DNA from 3 places in the Cupriavidus ulmosensis genome. Region 2 is predicted to be linked to each of the others. Evidence: predicted binding sites of a transcription regulator. Region 2 holds the regulator's gene; each other region holds the start of a gene.
The links. Region 2 encodes sigma-54, which starts transcription at its own class of promoters, with help from an activator protein. Its sites were predicted from a motif close to TGGCANGNAANCTGCTTT; they were not measured.
Positions count from the first base shown of each region.

Region 1 (5,304 bases), on a different contig from region 2:
CTGGCGGGCACGGCGCCGCTGCCGGTGCTGCTGGCGGGGTTCTTCGTGTTCATCGGCAGCCTGGGCTGCATCCTGCCCAATGCGTCGGCGCTGGCGATGGCCCATCAGGGCCACCGGGCCGGCACGGCCTCGGCGCTGATGGGCACGCTGCAGTTTTCGCTCGGCACGCTGGCCGGCGCCGCGGTCAGCGTGTGGCGCGACGGCACCGCGCTGCCGCTCGCCGTGGTCATGGCGGTGTGCGGGATCGGCGCGGTGGGCATGCGCCTGGTCGGCCGCGCCGGCATGCAGGCGCAGCGCCCGGCATGAGCCGGGCCGCGCGGGGTCAGGACGCGGCGGCGCCGCTTTGCTGCAAGACCACCAGTTGCGCCGGCATCGGCGCGGCGTAGCCGGCTTCGCCGAAGCTCTCGCGGATGACGCGGTTGGTGTCGAAATACACCTGCCAGTAATTGTCGTTATGGCAGTACGGGCGCACCGCCAGGACCGGGCCGACCAGCGTGAACTCCAGGATTTCCACGTCCGGCGCGGGCTCGGCCAGGACGTTGGGCAGCGCGGCCAGGCGTTCCTTGAGCAGCGCGATGGCCGCGGCCGCATCGGTGCTGCCGGCCAGCTGGGCTTTGAGCTCGACGCGGCGGAAGGCGTTGGCGCTGAAGTTCTGGATGGTGTCGGAGAAGATCTTGTTGTTGCCGACCACGGTCAGCACGTTGTCGGGCGTGTCCAGCGTGGTGGCGAACAGGCCGATCTCCCTGACCGTGCCGGTCACGCCGGCCACCGTCACGAAGTCGCCGACCTTGAACGGGCGCAGCACCACCAGGAAGGCGCCCGCGGCGAAGTTGGCCATCAGGCCCGACCACGCCATGCCGACGGCCACGCCGGCCGCCGCGATCAGCGCGGCGAAGGTGGTGGTCTGGATGCCGAAATAACCGAGGATGCCGATCACCAGCACCACGTTCAGCGTGACCGTGACGATCGAGCCGACGTAGCGCAGCAGCGTGGGGTCGACCTTCTGCTTGGCCAGCGAGCCCTGCACCAGGCGCACCACGAAATGGATCAGCCAGCGGCCGATCACCCAGAAGGCCAGGGCGGCAAGCACCTTGACCCCAAACTCCGTCGCGTAGGCGACGACGACTTCCTGTAGCTTCTGCAGCGTGGTGGCATCCATCGCGTTCTCCCTTGCCGGCTCTTGCAGGTTCATGAACACCGAACGTCGTGCGGCGCCGCCCGCGCGCGCCGGCGGCGCGGCGCACGTGCGGGCTACGCATTATTGCGTTGCGGCGAGCGGAAGTTCAAGCACAGAATTGTGGGGCTTGGTGTCTGCCGCGGCGGCCGGCTCACCAGCTGGTTTCGCGCTCCGGCGTGGCCGAGATGCGGTGCAGCGAGAGATCCGCGCCGTTGTATTCCGATTCGGCATCGAGCCGGATGCCGACCACCTTCTTGAGCGTGCCGTAGACCACGGTGCCGCCGACCAGGGCGATGACGATGCCCAGCAGGGTGCCGATCAGTTGCGCGACCAGCGAGACGCCGCCGATGCCGCCCAGCGCGCGCGCGCCGAAGATGCCGGCGGCAATGCCGCCCCACGCGCCGCACAGGCCGTGCAGCGGCCACACGCCCAGCACGTCGTCGATGTGCCATTTGTTCTGCGCCAGCGTAAACAGATAGACGAACAGCACGCCGGCGATGGCGCCGGTGATCAGCGCGCCCAGCGGGTGCATCAGGTCCGAGCCCGCGCACACCGCCACCAGCCCGGCCAGCGGCCCGTTGTAGGCGAAGCCGGGATCGTTGCGGCCCGCGGCCCAGGCCGCCAGCGTGCCGCCGGCCATCGCCATCAGGGAGTTGATCGCCACCAGCCCGCTGATCTTGTCGACGGTCTGCGCGCTCATCACGTTGAAGCCGAACCAGCCCACCGCCAGCACCCAGGCGCCCAGCGCCAGGAACGGGATGTTGGAGGGCGGATGCGCGCTGATGCGGCCATCCTTCTGGTAGCGGCCGCGGCGCGCGCCCAGCAGCAGGATGGCCGGCAGCGCGATCCAGCCGCCCATCGCATGGACCACCACCGAGCCGGCGAAGTCGTGGAACGGGGCGCCGGCCACCGAGGCGATCCAGTCCTGCACGCCGAAGCGGTTGTTCCAGGCGATGCCCTCGAAGAACGGGTAGACCAGGCCGACCAGGACGAAGGTGGCCACCAGTTGCGGGTTGAAACGCGAGCGCTCGGCAATGCCGCCCGAGATAATCGCCGGAATGGCCGCGGCAAATGTCGCCAGGAAGAAGAACTTCACCAGTTCATAACCGCTGCGCTGCGCCAGCGTCTGGGCGCTGGCGAGGAACTCCACGCCATAAGCCACCGTATAGCCGATAAAGAAATAGGCAATCGTGGATATGGCGAAATCCACCAAAATCTTGACCAGCGCATTGACCTGGTTTTTCTTGCGCACCGTGCCGAGCTCAAGAAACGCAAAGCCCGCGTGCATGGCGAGCACCATGATCGCCCCTAACAGGATGAACAGGGCATCGGTGCCGCTCTTCCAATTGTCCATACATTCCTCATGCTCAAAATGGGAGCACCCGTATGCAATAACCGTTCCAGATTGGTCCCATGCAGGTGCATGACTGCACCGTCTTGGTGGTTGCCGCACTGCTTTGTGGCCGGCGGCGGCAGTCGAGGACTGGCAATGTCGGCCGCGGGCGGGCAGAATGCGCCGTGCCGCGCGCCGGGAGGCGAGCCGGCGGTCCGCACGGCCTGCGCCAAAATGATGCGGTGCATTGATTTGGGGCGCGCGGATGGTCCTGGCCTGCACCAAAATGAGCGTTGTCGCCATATCGGTGCATGGCGGCGTCGGTGGCGCTGCCGGTTCCGACGGGGGCGCCAGGGGGCTTCCGGGCCGCGCGGCGGGGCCGGGCGGCCGGTGCCGGACAGGCTCGCGCGCCGTGCCCGCGGACTTACGCGCGTTCGAATTCGGCTACCCTCACGAACCGTATTTGAAAGCGTGGAAAAGGAGTGTAAATTCCCCGCAAAGGCGCTTGACTCAAGGATTTCCGGCTTTTTTCGTTGCATTGGTGCCACTGGGGATTGCCCAATGCGTAAAGCGCGGATTAGACTGCGCCGATCGGTGATTTGCCGCGTGGCAGACACTCCGATGACGACGACCAACAAGGGAAATCAGCCATGAATAAAGGTGAACTGGTATCTGCCATCGCCGCTGACGCGGAACTGAGCAATGCTGCAGCAGAGCGCGCGCTGAATGCCGCTCTGGACAACATTAAGAAGGCGGTTGCCAAGGGTGATTCGGTAACGCTGGTGGGCTTCGGCAGCTTTGGCTCGGGCAAGCGCGCAGCGCGCACCGGCCGCAACCCGCGTACTGGCGAAACCATCAAGATTCCGGCCGCCAAGACGGTGAAGTTCTCCGCCGGCCAAGGCTTCAAGGACGCTGTGAACAAGAAGAAGTAAGCAGTTCGCGTCTGCAGCGCAGCGGAAATGAGAAGGCGGCCTCGAAAGGCCGCTTTTTTATCGTCCCGCATTCCCATCTCCCGCATCTCATTGCCCGTGTCTCCGGCGGTATCGCCGGCGGCATCGTCCCCGCCCGCGCGGGCGCGGCGGCGCGGCCGTTCCGGGTTACACTGCCGGGCATCGGCGCGGGCCTTCGCGGACCTGCCCGGCAGCCCCCAGAATCCGGATTTTGATCATGAATGACCTGTCCCACCAGCTTTCCATGACCGTGTTGATGACACCGGACATGGCCAACTTCTCCGGCAACGTGCACGGCGGCACCATCCTCAAGTATCTCGACATGGTGGCCTATGCCTGCGCCAGCCGCTACGCGGGGCGCTACGTGGTGACGCTGTCGGTGGACCAGGTGGTGTTCCGCCAGCCGATCCACGTCGGCGAACTGGTGACGTTCCTGGCGGCGGTCAACTACACGGGCCGCAGCTCGATGGAGATCGGCATCAAGGTGGTGACGGAGAACATCCGCAGCAAGTTGGTGCGCCATACCAACAGCTGCTACTTCACGATGGTGGCGGTGGACGACAACGGCGCCCCGGCCGAGGTGCCGACGCTGCAGCCGCGCGACGAGGTGGAGCGCCAGCGCTTCGCCGCCGCGCAGGCGCGCCGCCAGCTGCGCCAGGAAATGGAAAAACGGCATGACGAGATCACCGGCAAGGCGTCCTGAGACGATGGGCGCGGCCATGCAGACCATGATGAAGCGCAAGCTCGCTTTTGCCCTTGCCGTGCCGGCGCTGCTGGCGCTCGCGCTGCCGGCGCGGGCCGAGGAGATCGGCAGCGTCAGCACCAATTTCCGCATCACGGGCTCCGACAAGGTGGTGATCGAAGCCTATGACGATCCGGTGGTGGCGGGCGTGACCTGCTACGTGTCGCGCGCGCGCACCGGCGGCATCAAGGGATCGCTGGGCATGGCGGAGGACCCGGCCGAAGCCTCGATCGCCTGCCGCCAGGTGGGCCCGATCTCGTTCAAGGAGCCGCTGCGCCAGCAGGACAATGTGTTCTCCGAGCGCATGTCGATCCTGTTCAAGGCGCTGCACGTGGTGCGCACGGTGGACCGCAAGCGCAACACGCTGGTCTACCTCACGTATTCCGACCGCATCGTCTCCGGCAGTCCGCAGAACAGCGTGACCGCGGTGCCGGTGGGGGCGGACACGCCGATTCCGATCAGGTAGCGCCGCCGGGATCCCGCTTCCCGCCATATCCGCATCGTCCAGCATCGTCCACGCATTCCCATCCGGCGGGCCAGGCCCCGGGCCCGGCCCGCTGCAATTCCAATCAAGCATCGGAGAAGACAACATGACTCAGCAAGGCAAGGTGGCGCTGGTGACGGGCGCGGCCCGCGGCATCGGCAAGGCGGTGGCGCAGGCGCTGCTGGCGGCGGGCTACCGCGTGGTGTTCGCCGGCCGCACGGCCGAATCGATCGAGGCGCTGGCCGCGCAGGCGCGCGCGGACGGCCACGTCGCGCTGGCGGTGCAGTGCGACGTGGGCGACCCGGCCTCGGTGGAGCGCCTGTTCGAGACGGTCCGCAAGGAATTCGGCCGGCTCGACGTGCTGTTCAACAACGCCGGCATCAACGCGCCGGCGGTGCCGATCGACGAACTGTCGGTGGAGCAGTGGCTGGCGGTGGTCAACACCAACCTGACCGGCGTGTTCCTGTGCTCGCGCGCGGCCTTCGCGCTGATGAAGTCGCAGAGCCCGCGCGGCGGGCGCATCATCAACAACGGCTCGATCTCGGCGCACGCGCCGCGGCCGAACACGGTGCCGTACACGGCCACCAAGCACGCCATCACCGGCCTGACCAAGAGCCT
Region 1 covers NZ_CDRMWP010000002.1:1,808,898-1,814,201, reverse strand. The annotation lists gene ACWTPI_RS27755 (Bcr/CflA family multidrug efflux MFS transporter) at 1-306, shown strand, start outside; gene ACWTPI_RS27750 (mechanosensitive ion channel family protein) at 323-1,159, opposite strand; gene ACWTPI_RS27745 (ammonium transporter) at 1,329-2,531, opposite strand; gene ACWTPI_RS27740 (HU family DNA-binding protein) at 3,161-3,442, shown strand; gene ACWTPI_RS27735 (acyl-CoA thioesterase) at 3,678-4,163, shown strand; gene ACWTPI_RS27730 (CreA family protein) at 4,192-4,668, shown strand; gene ACWTPI_RS27725 (SDR family oxidoreductase) at 4,793-5,304, shown strand, end outside.
Region 1: ACWTPI_RS27745 (ammonium transporter) is a predicted target of sigma-54. The motif match lies at 2,563-2,580, and genes of this name have one in related genera.

Region 2 (5,304 bases):
CGTCGAGAAGGAAGCCTGCCCGCTCAACCTGGCGCCGACCGCGAGCACCACCGCCGCGCTGGCGATGGGCGACGCGCTGGCGGTGGCGGTGCTGGACGCGCGCGGCTTCGGCGAGGAAGACTTCGCCCGCTCGCACCCGGGCGGCGCGCTCGGGCGCAAGCTGCTCACGCACGTGCGCGACGTCATGCGCAGCGGCAACGCCGTGCCCAAGGTACGCGAAAACACGCCGCTGGCCCAGGCGCTGATGGAAATCACCCGCAAGGGCATGGCCATGACCGCCGTGGTGGACCCGGACGAGCGCCTGATCGGCGTGTTCACCGACGGCGACCTGCGCCGCCTGCTGGAGACGCCGCGCGACTGGAAGACCATGCCGATCAGCGAGGTCATGCACCGCTCGCCCCACGCCGTGGGCCCGGACCAGCTCGCCGTGGAAGCGGTGCAGGTGATGGAGGCCAACCGCATCAACCAGATGCTGGTGGTCGACGCCGACGGCCGCCTGGTGGGCGCGCTGCACATCCACGACCTGACCCGCGCCAAGGTCATCTGAGGCCGGCCACGACACATGCGGGAATTCCTGTCCTCCCTCGGCCGGCTCGGCATGCGGCTGCTGCCCCTGCTGCTGATGGCGCTGGTGGCCGGCAGCACGTTCTGGCTGGTGCAGGTCAATTCGCCGCGCGAGGCGCCCGCCGGGCCGGTCGGCGCCAAACACGAGCCGGACTACTACATGGTCCGCTTCTCGGCCACCGAGCTGGCCGAGGACGGCAACACCAAGATGCGCTTCACCGGCGACAAGATGATCCACTTCGCCGACGACCAGACCTACGAAGTGACCAGGCCGGCCATGCGCGCCTACGAGATCGGCCGCCCGCCGGTCACGGGCCATGCCGACCGCGGCACCATGAACGCCGAGGGCTCGGTGGTGGACCTGTTCGGCAACGCCCTGATCGTGCGCGCGCAGGGGCCCGACCCGTCCAAGGACCCACCCATGACGGCCGCCTCCGAGTATTTCCAGGTGCTGGTCAACGACGACATCGTCAAGACCGACAAGGCCGTCAAGCTCACGCGCGGGCCTTCCGTGATGACCGCCAACGGGCTCGTCTTCAACAACGTCACCCGCGAAGTACAATTGCTGGGTAACGTACACGGCACCATCATCACGGTCCCGCCGCCGGCCAGCCCCGCGGCCAGGCCGTGAGCAGGGCCTGACGTGGCCCCACCCGGAAACCGCCAGAGAAACGAAGCCGCCCGCGGGCCACAGCCGTCCGCGCCAACCGCCACCACGCCAATATGAATCCATTCCTGACGACATCGTCCTGTCGCCGCCGCGGCACGGCTGCCCTGATGACGGCCGCGGCCCTCCTCGGCCTGGCGCTGGTCGCGCCGGCCCGCGCCGAGAAGGCCGACCGCGACAAGCCGCTAGTGCTGGAGGCCGACAACGCCAGCTACGACGACGTCAAGCAGGTGTACGTACTGACCGGCAACGTGGTGCTGACCAAGGGCACGATGGTGCTGAAGTCGGACGCGGCGGAAGTGCGCACCGACCCCGAGGGCTACCAGTACGCGGTGGCCACCTCCAAGGGCGGCAAGCAGGCCTACATCCGCCAGAAGCGCGACAACGTCGATGAATACATCGACGGCTGGGGCGACCGCATCGAGTCCGACGGCAAGCAGGACCTGTCCAAGCTGATCGGCCACGCCCGCATGGCGCGCCTGGCCGGCGCCAAGCTGATCGACGAGATCCGCGGCGCGGTGATCACCTACGACAGCCGCAACGAGTTCTACACGGCCACCGGCGGCACCGACAACGCCACCGCGGGCAGCCCGTCAGGGCGCGTGCGCGCGGTGCTGTCGCCGCGCCAGGAGCAGCCCGCCAGCGGCGCCGCCGCCAGCGCGCTGCCGCTCAAGCCCGCGCCGGCCCCCGCCGCCCCCTGACCCCGCCGCAGCCGACCCACGGATTCACGCCTTCATGACCGCTACCTTGACCGAACCGTCGTCCGCGACCAACGTCCTGACCGAAAGCAGCACGCTCGTCGTGCGCCACCTGAAGAAGCGCTACGGCTCGCGCACGGTGGTCAAGGACGTGTCGCTCGACGTGAAGAGCGGCGAGGTGGTGGGCCTGCTCGGCCCCAACGGCGCGGGCAAGACCACCTCGTTCTACATGATCGTCGGGCTGGTGGCGCTGGACGAGGGCGACATCGTGCTCGACGACAAGCACATCAGCGGCCTGGCCATCCACGAGCGCGCCCGCATGGGCCTGTCCTACCTGCCGCAGGAAGCGTCGGTGTTCCGCAAGCTCAACGTGCAGGAGAACATCCGCGCCGTGCTGGAATTGCAGGTCCACGACGGCAAGCCGCTGGCCAAGGCCGAGATCGAGCGGCGCCTGGACACCCTGCTCGACGACCTGCAGATCGCCCACCTGCGCGACAACCCGGCGCTGTCGCTGTCGGGCGGCGAGCGCCGCCGCGTGGAAATCGCGCGCGCGCTGGCCTCCGCGCCGCGCTTCATCCTGCTCGACGAGCCGTTCGCCGGCGTGGACCCGATCGCGGTGGGCGAGATCCAGCGCATCGTCAGCTTCCTCAAGGCGCGCAACATCGGCGTGCTGATCACCGACCACAACGTGCGCGAGACCCTGGGCATCTGCGACCACGCCTACATCATCAGCGAAGGCACGGTGCTGGCGTCCGGACAGCCGGAAGACATCATCGCCAATGAGTCGGTGCGCAAGGTCTACCTGGGCGAGAACTTCCGCATGTAGCCGCGGGAGGGGCACGCGGGGACACCCGCGAGGCGGCGTTCATGCCGCCTTTCGCCCCGCAAACGATCACGGCGACGCCAGCGATAGCAATTTCCGTTCCACCAGTACGGAAGTTGGGCATAAAATAGCTCGCATGAAACCGTCGCTACAGCTCCGCCTCTCGCAACATCTCGCGCTCACGCCGCAACTCCAGCAGTCGATCCGCCTGCTGCAACTGTCCACGCTCGAACTGCAGCAGGAAGTGGAACAGGCCCTGACCGAGAATCCGCTGCTCGAACGCGAGAACGACTGGATCGAAAGCCCGCTGCGCGTGGCCGCCGACGGCTCGGTCAACCTGCAGAGCGCGCCCGCGCCGGCCCCCGCCGACGGCCAGGGCACCAGCGAGAACCGCGCCGACGGCGCCGCCGACAGCGAGGACAGCTACAGCGACAGCGGCGAGGACTACGGCAACGACTGGAGCCTGGACGACTTCGCCCGCCGCCCGCAAGGCGACGAGGACGAAAAGACCCCGATGCAGTTGCGCGACGCGGAGCCCACGCTGCGCGAGCACCTGATGGAGCAGCTCGCCCCGCTGAAGATCTCCATGCGCGACAAGGGCCTGGCCATCTTCCTGATCGAGTCGCTCGACGACGACGGCTACCTGAGCGCCTCGCTCGAGGAAATCTGCACGGAACTGCCCGAGGAGCTCGAATTCGAGCTCGACGAGGTGCACGCCATCCTCACGCTGCTGCAGAGCTTCGACCCCGCCGGCGTGGGCGCGCGCAACGCCGCCGAATGCCTGGCGCTGCAGCTGCGCCGGCTCAAGCATCCGCAGCGCGAGCTGGCCCTGACCATCGTCACCAGCCATCTCGAACTGCTCGCGGTGCGCGACTACACGCGCCTGAAGAAGGCGCTGCAGGTCGACGAGGCCGACCTCAAGGCCGCGCACGAGCTGATCCGCTCGCTCGCGCCCTACCCCGGCCATGCCTACAGCCGCCCCGAGGCCGACTTCGTCGTGCCCGACGTGTTCGTGCGGAAAATGAGCGGCGGCTGGATCGCGCAGCTCAACCCGGATGTGATGCCGCGGCTACGCATCAACGACATGTACGCGCAGATCCTGCGCGGCGCAAAAGGCGACTCCGGCGCGGCCGGGCTGCAGCAGAAGCTGCAGGAAGCGCGCTGGCTCATCAAGAATATCCAGCAGCGCTTCGACACCATATTGCGCGTCGCACAAGCGATTGTCGAACGTCAAAAGAACTTCTTCACCCACGGGGAAATTGCGATGCGCCCCTTGGTTTTGCGGGAGATTGCCGATACACTGGGTTTACACGAGTCCACCATCTCTCGGGTGACAACCAATAAATACATGGCAACGCCGATGGGGACTTTCGAGCTGAAGTACTTCTTCGGCAGTCACGTATCCACGGAAACCGGCGGCGCGGCCTCATCAACGGCAATCAGGGCGTTGATCAAGCAACTCATAGGAGCCGAAGACCCCAGGAACCCCCTGTCGGACAGCAGGATCGCCGAACTGCTCGGCGAGCAAGGCTTCGTGGTGGCCCGGCGAACCGTGGCCAAATACCGTGAAGCGCTGAAAATCCCTGCCGTCAATCTCCGCAAGACTTTGTAGCCGAGCCGCACCGCCTGCCTGGTGTGGCTCTTTCAGAAGGAGAAACGCTATGAACTTCAAGATCAGTGGACACCACTTGGACATCACGCCCCCGCTGCGTGAGTACGTGGAAACGAAACTGGAGCGTATCGTCAGGCATTTCGATCAAGTCATTGGCGTAAGCGTGCTGCTCTCTGTCGACAATACAAAAGAAAAGGACCGGCGGCAGTATGCGGAAATCAATCTACATCTCAAGGGCAAGGACATCTTTGTCGAGGCGCATCACGAAGACCTGTATGCCGCCATCGACGCACTGGTCGACAAGCTCGACCGGCAGGTGATTCGCCACAAGGATCGCGTGCAGAGCCACGACCGCGACGCGGTCAAGTACCAGATGGCCGCATCGCAGATGCAGCAATGACCGTGCCTGGCGGCCCGCCAAGGGGGCCGCCGGTGTCAGTCCCTTGAACCAGAACAAGCCGCGCCCGTTGCGCGGCTTTTTTGCGCCGTCCGCTTTCGTGTCCACCCTCGCGCCGGCGGCCGTTGCGCAATGCCACAAGGGGATTCCGCAACGCCCCGCCGCCGGTGTATGCTGCGCAATACATGAACGGTGGTTCAGCGATTCCGGGCATGCGCGCGGCACCGCTTCCGCGCACGGGCTATTGCGATGCACAAGGCGGGGGCGGGCCTGCTCTATAATGGCCAGACGCCCGACACCGGCATGGGACAACCGGTGCAATGCGGGTATGAGCCGGCACCAGCCTTTTCATCCCCTTTTTGCCTGGCGCGCCCCCCTGCCGGCCCCGGGCCTGCTTACTAGAAAAACCTGCGCATTCCACATGAATCGTTTGGCTAAATTGCTGCCACCCGGCAACATCAACCTCGACGTCAGCGTCACCAGCAAGAAGCGGGTGTTCGAACAGGCCGGGCTCCTCTTCGAGAACAACCACGGCGTAGCGCG
Region 2 covers NZ_CDRMWP010000001.1:493,746-499,049, reverse strand. The annotation lists gene ACWTPI_RS02270 (KpsF/GutQ family sugar-phosphate isomerase) at 1-547, shown strand, start outside; gene lptC (LPS export ABC transporter periplasmic protein LptC) at 563-1,195, shown strand; gene lptA (lipopolysaccharide transport periplasmic protein LptA) at 1,288-1,932, shown strand; gene lptB (LPS export ABC transporter ATP-binding protein) at 1,967-2,755, shown strand; gene ACWTPI_RS02250 (RNA polymerase factor sigma-54) at 2,889-4,364, shown strand; gene hpf (ribosome hibernation-promoting factor, HPF/YfiA family) at 4,414-4,764, shown strand; gene ptsN (PTS IIA-like nitrogen regulatory protein PtsN) at 5,183-5,304, shown strand, end outside.

Region 3 (5,304 bases), 440 kb from region 2:
GCCATCGGCGGCTCCGGCGCGGCGCGCGTGGTGGCGCTGAAGATCCACCCGATCAAGGTGCCGCAGCCCGAGGGCATCGAGGACATCCTCGGCCGGCTGCAGCAGGTGCTCAAGGGCACGCCGCCGCCGTGGCTGCGCAAGGCGCTGGCCAAGGACGGCGAGCGTGCCCACGATTTCGAAGACGACGAGGTATCTCATGGCTGACGCCAGCATCGAAGCGCCCACCGCCAATTCCACCGCCGCCACCGCCGCTACCGACGACGCGGCGCTGCTCGCCACGCCGTTCGTGCAGCAGCTGGTCAAGCAGCTGCGCGCGCAGGACACCCACGGCGCGTGGGACGGCAAGAGCGACATGCAGTTGCTCAAGCCCTACATCCTGACCCCCGAGGAGCGCCGCGCGATCCCGCTGATGGGCGACCCCGACCCCGAGACGCTGTGGCGGCTGGAAATCTTCTACAGCGCCATCGCCGTGGCCATCGAGCGCCAGACCGGCCAGATGGTCTCGCCGATGATGAAGATGAGCCACGAGGGCTTCGGCCGCCTGGTGCTGCTGGCCGGCCGGCTGGTGGTGGTCAACAAGCAGTTGCGCGACGTGCACCGCTTCGGTTTTCCGTCGCTGGAGAAGCTGGCCGACGCCGGCGGCAGGTTCCTCGACGAGGCGATCGGCATGATCGAGGCCTATCCGGCCGTGGCCCGCTACGGCGCCTGAAGGCGGAACGAAAGGAACGAGAGGAACGAGACCACCATGAGCACCGAAGCCGACGAACTCAAGGCGCGCCTGAAGAAACTCAACGCGCAGGCCACGCAGGCCAAGATGGACCTGCACGACCTGTCCGAGGAGCTGCCCACCAACTGGGAGCAGATCCTCGCCGTGGCGCAGCGCTGCCACGACGCCCACGCCGCGCTGATGGCGGCGCGCAAGGCCGCGGTGGCCTGAGCCACGCGCCCGCCCACGGAGAACGGAGAACCGCCATGAGCGACATGTTCAGCGTCACCCTGCCCAGCGGCGCCATCTGGACGCCGACCTTCGTCGCCGCGCTCGACGAGGAGAAATGCATCGGCTGCGGCCGCTGCTTCCGGGTCTGTCCGCGCGGCGTGCTCGAGCTGGTCGGCCTGGACGAGGACGGCGAGCACATCGCGCTGGCCGGCGACGACGACGAGGACGACGAGTACGAGAAGAAGGTCATGACCATCGCGCACAAGGAGCTGTGCATCGGCTGCACGGCGTGCGCGAAGATCTGCCCGAAGAAGTGCTACACGCACGCCGCCGCCGCGTTGTGAGCGAGGAGCCGGTCATGGACTATCGGGCGGTGTTGATGGCATGCGCGGCGGACCGGGACGATCCCACCGCGCTGGCGCTGGCCGGCGTGCTGTCGGCCGGCTTCGCGCGCGGCGGCACCGGCCTGCTGCCGCTGCCGGGGCTCGACGCCGGCCAGACGCGCCGGCTGCTGGCGCGCTGGTTTCCGGGCGCGGACCTGGCGCTGGGGCTGGCCTGGGACGCGCTGGCCGGCGCCAGCCGCGCCGGGGCGCGCCTGGACGAGTTCGACGACCTGGTGGCGCTGCTCAACGCGCACGCCGATCCCGCCGCCGGGCCCGCCGAGGAAGCCAACCAGGTGGCCCATGCGCTGGCCTGCGCCAGCCTCGGCGACAACCACCTGTGGCAGGACCTGCTGCTGCCGTCGCGGCGCGAGCTGTCCGCGCTGATCGGCCGCTGGTTCCCGCGGCTCGCGGCGAAGAACACGCACGACATGAAGTGGAAGAAGTTCTTCTACAAGCAGTTGTGCGAGCAGGAGGAGATCTTCCTGTGCAAGGCGCCGAGCTGCGGCGTGTGTTCCGATTACGCCATGTGCTTCGGAGCCGAGTAGCGGACGCGGCTCCCCCGACCTGTCACGCCGCGATGGCGACGCTTGCGCGTGCGCAGGCCGTCGTTTTTCTGGTCACGGCATGGAAATTGCGTTGGCACGTCTACCGTTATATACGGCAATATATAACCAGCCATAACCGACACAAGAGCCAGCACCATAGCCGACAAACCGGACCACAATCCCGACACGCTCATGGATCCGCACCACCGCGCCGCGCCCGCATCGCCTTCCCCGACATCGCCGACATTGCCGTCATCGACATCATCGCCGTCTGGCGCCCGCTGGGTGCCGTGCACGCGGGCCTGCTACCTGACGCTGCACTGGCCGGTCTCCGAGGCGCAGCCGGGCCGGCGCGAGGCGCCGGCGGGCTGCCTGCCGGTCCTGCCGCAGCCGCCGCACCGCCTGCTGGCGATCTGCGAGGAAAGCGGCCTGCGCGAGCTGGTGATGCATCACATGCGGCGGCTGCGGCTCACGCCGCTGTTCGCGCGCGCCGGCAACTGCTTCGAGTGCGTGGCCTCGCGCGTGGCCGACTTCGTGGTCGAGTCGTGCGGCGGGCCGCTGTACTACAGCCAGCACCACGCGCACCTGCAGGCCGGCGCCGGCCTGCCGCTGCTGCTCGACGAGGAAGGGCGCGAGCTGTGGCTGGTGCAGCTCTGGCACGCCTTCGACGATGCCGGTTTCCCGCCCGCGCTGCGCGCCGATTTCTGGGGCTGGGCCGAGCCGCTGTCGGTGCACCTGCTGGCGCCGCAGGCGCGCCACGCCGGCCTCACGCGCTATCCCTACGACACCGTGCGCAGCTGGTTCCCGGCGCCGCCGCCCGACGCGCGCGGCGAGGCCCGTCCCGGGCGCGGCTGACGGCCGCCGCGAAGCACCGCAGCGGGGAATGCCGCGCCATGCGCGCGCGCGCGGGCGGCGGGGAACCCCGCGGGCGGTAGCGGCTCCAAGGTGGCGGAGCCGCCACCGGCCGCGCTGCAGCCGCGGCGGCTTTCCGCTACGATGCCGTTGCCGCGGCGGCGCGGCCCGATCCGGTGGCCGCACCGCCCGTCCGCTGCCCGCCCGTTTTTCCCCCTTTCTTCGCCAGGATTTCCTGTCATGCGTCTGTCACGCCAATTCCTGCTTCCCCTGCTGGGCACGGCGGCCATCGCCGCCGCCGCGCCCGCGCTCGCCGCCGACGAAGGCCCGGCCTACGGCCCCGAGCTGCAGGGCTTCGACTACCCCGCGCCGGTCCGGCAATACGACTTCACCTCGCAGGGCGAGGCCATGCACATGGCCTACATGGACATCCGGCCGGCGCATCCCAACGGGCGCACCGCGGTGCTGCTGCACGGCAAGAACTTCTGCGCGGCGACCTGGGAGGGCAGCATCAAGGCGCTCGGCGCCGCGGGCTACCGCGTGGTGGCGCCGGACCAGATCGGCTTCTGCAAGTCCAGCAAGCCGGCGCGCTACCAGTACACGTTCCAGCAGCTGGCGCGCAACACGCACGCGCTGCTGGAATCGATCGGCGTCAAGGAGGCGGTGGTGATCGGACACTCCACCGGCGGCATGCTGGCGATACGCTACGCGCTGATGTATCCGCAGCAGACCGCGCAGCTCGCGCTGGTCAACCCGATCGGGCTGGAAGACTGGAAGGCCAAGGGCGTGCCCTCGCTGTCGGTCGACCAGTGGTACGCGCGCGAGCTGGCCACCAGCGCCGACAAGATCCGCAGCTACGAGCAGGCCACCTATTACTCGGGCACGTGGCGCCAGGACTACGAGCCGTGGGTGCAGATGCTGGCCGGCCTGAACCGCGGCCCGGGCAAGCAGCAGGTGGCGTGGAATTCGGCGCTGATCTACGACATGATCTTCACCCAGCCGGTGGTCTACGAGCTGGGCGCGCTGCAGACGCCGACGCTGCTGCTGATCGGCGACAAGGACACCACCGCCATCGCCAAGGACGCCGCGCCGCCCGACGTGCGCGCCAGGGTCGGCAACTACCCCGAGCTGGCCCGGCAGACGCTCGCGGCGCTGCCCAACGCGAAGCTGGTGGAATTCCCCGAGATGGGCCACGCGCCGCAGATGCAGGACCCGCAGGCCTTCCACAAGGCGCTGCTCGACGGGCTCGCCGCGCTGCCGGCGCTGCCGGCGAACCGCTAAGGCTGGCCGCCGCCGGCGCGCGCCGGCGGCATAGCGCGTCGGCCACCGCGCGCGGGCCGCGGCGCCGGCGCGGTGGCGCCGGTTGGTGCGTTTTACTCATCAAACCGAAAGGAATCGTCGCTTTCTCTTCCCCGGTGGCGCATTCAGAATCCTTGCCATACCCCAACCTGGTTGCGGGCATGTCAAGGAGAGGCTGGATGCAGTGGAAAGTGGAGGTGGTATCGACGGATGTGCTGGTCCTGGGAGGCGGCATGGCCGGCTTTCGCGCCGCCCTTGCGGCCCAGGCCCAGGGAGCGGACGTCACGTTGGCCTACCGTGCCCGGGGCGCGTCCCCCTACGTCATCGGCTTCAATGCGCCGATCGGCAGCGTGGACCCGATGGACAGCCCCGACGTGTTCTATGAGGACATGCTCAAGGGCGGCTACTTCCTCAACGACCGGCGGCTGGTGCGCCTGCTGGCGGAGAAATCGGTCGATGCGTTCCACGAGCTCGTCGCCTGGGGCGTGCCCTTCGCCCACGCCGCCGATTCCGCCGACGGCAGCGGCCAGGTATTGCAGCGTCACCTGAGCGGGAACCGCTATCCCAGGTCGGTGTTCGTGCCCGAGAGCACGGGCGGCGCCATCCTGCAGGTGATGGCGAACCGGGCGCGCTCCCTCGGCATCCACCAGATCGCGGGGCAAAAGGCGGTCGAGCTGCTGCGCGATGGCGCCGACGTGGTGGGCGCCGTCCTGTGGAAGCCCCATTCGGACCAGATCACCGTGGTGCATGCGCGCGCCGTCGTCATCGCGATGGGCGGGATCGGCCGCCTCTACGCCGACAGCACCTATCCGGTCGACGTGGGCGCGGACGGCCTCGGCATGGCGCTCGATGCCGGCGCGCGCCTGATCGACATGGAGTTCGTCCAGTTCGAGCCGGTCGTGACGGTCTGGCCGCAGGAATGCCGGGGCATGGAAATGCCGACCTCGATGCTTGGCGACGGCGCGCACCTGCTGAACAACCGCGGGGAGCGCTTCATGCTCGGCTACAACCCGCCGCTGGGCGAACGCGGCATCGAGAAGGCGCGCCTGGCTTTGTTCATCCAGCGCGAGATCGACGAGGGGCGCGGGTTTCCCGAGGGCGGCGTGGCGTTCGACGCCACCGTGCTCAGCGAGCAGCAGCGCGAAAGCTACGTATCGCATTGCCGCAGGCTGCGCGCCGCGGGAGTCGATCCGGCCACCACCCCGCCGATCGTCGCGCCCGCGGCCCACAGCATGATGGGCGGCGTGGCGGTCGACGGCGATTGCTGGTCCGGCGTGCCGGGCCTGTA
Region 3 covers NZ_CDRMWP010000001.1:933,086-938,389, forward strand. The annotation lists gene nifX (nitrogen fixation protein NifX) at 1-204, shown strand, start outside; gene ACWTPI_RS04285 (NifX-associated nitrogen fixation protein) at 197-709, shown strand; gene ACWTPI_RS04290 (CCE_0567 family metalloprotein) at 746-937, shown strand; gene fdxB (ferredoxin III, nif-specific) at 973-1,281, shown strand; gene ACWTPI_RS04300 (nitrogen fixation protein NifQ) at 1,296-1,865, shown strand; gene ACWTPI_RS04305 (globin family protein) at 2,151-2,720, shown strand; gene ACWTPI_RS04310 (alpha/beta fold hydrolase) at 2,958-3,998, shown strand; gene ACWTPI_RS04315 (FAD-binding protein) at 4,196-5,304, shown strand, end outside.
Region 3: ACWTPI_RS04305 (globin family protein) is a predicted target of sigma-54. The motif match lies at 1,941-1,958, and genes of this name have one in related genera.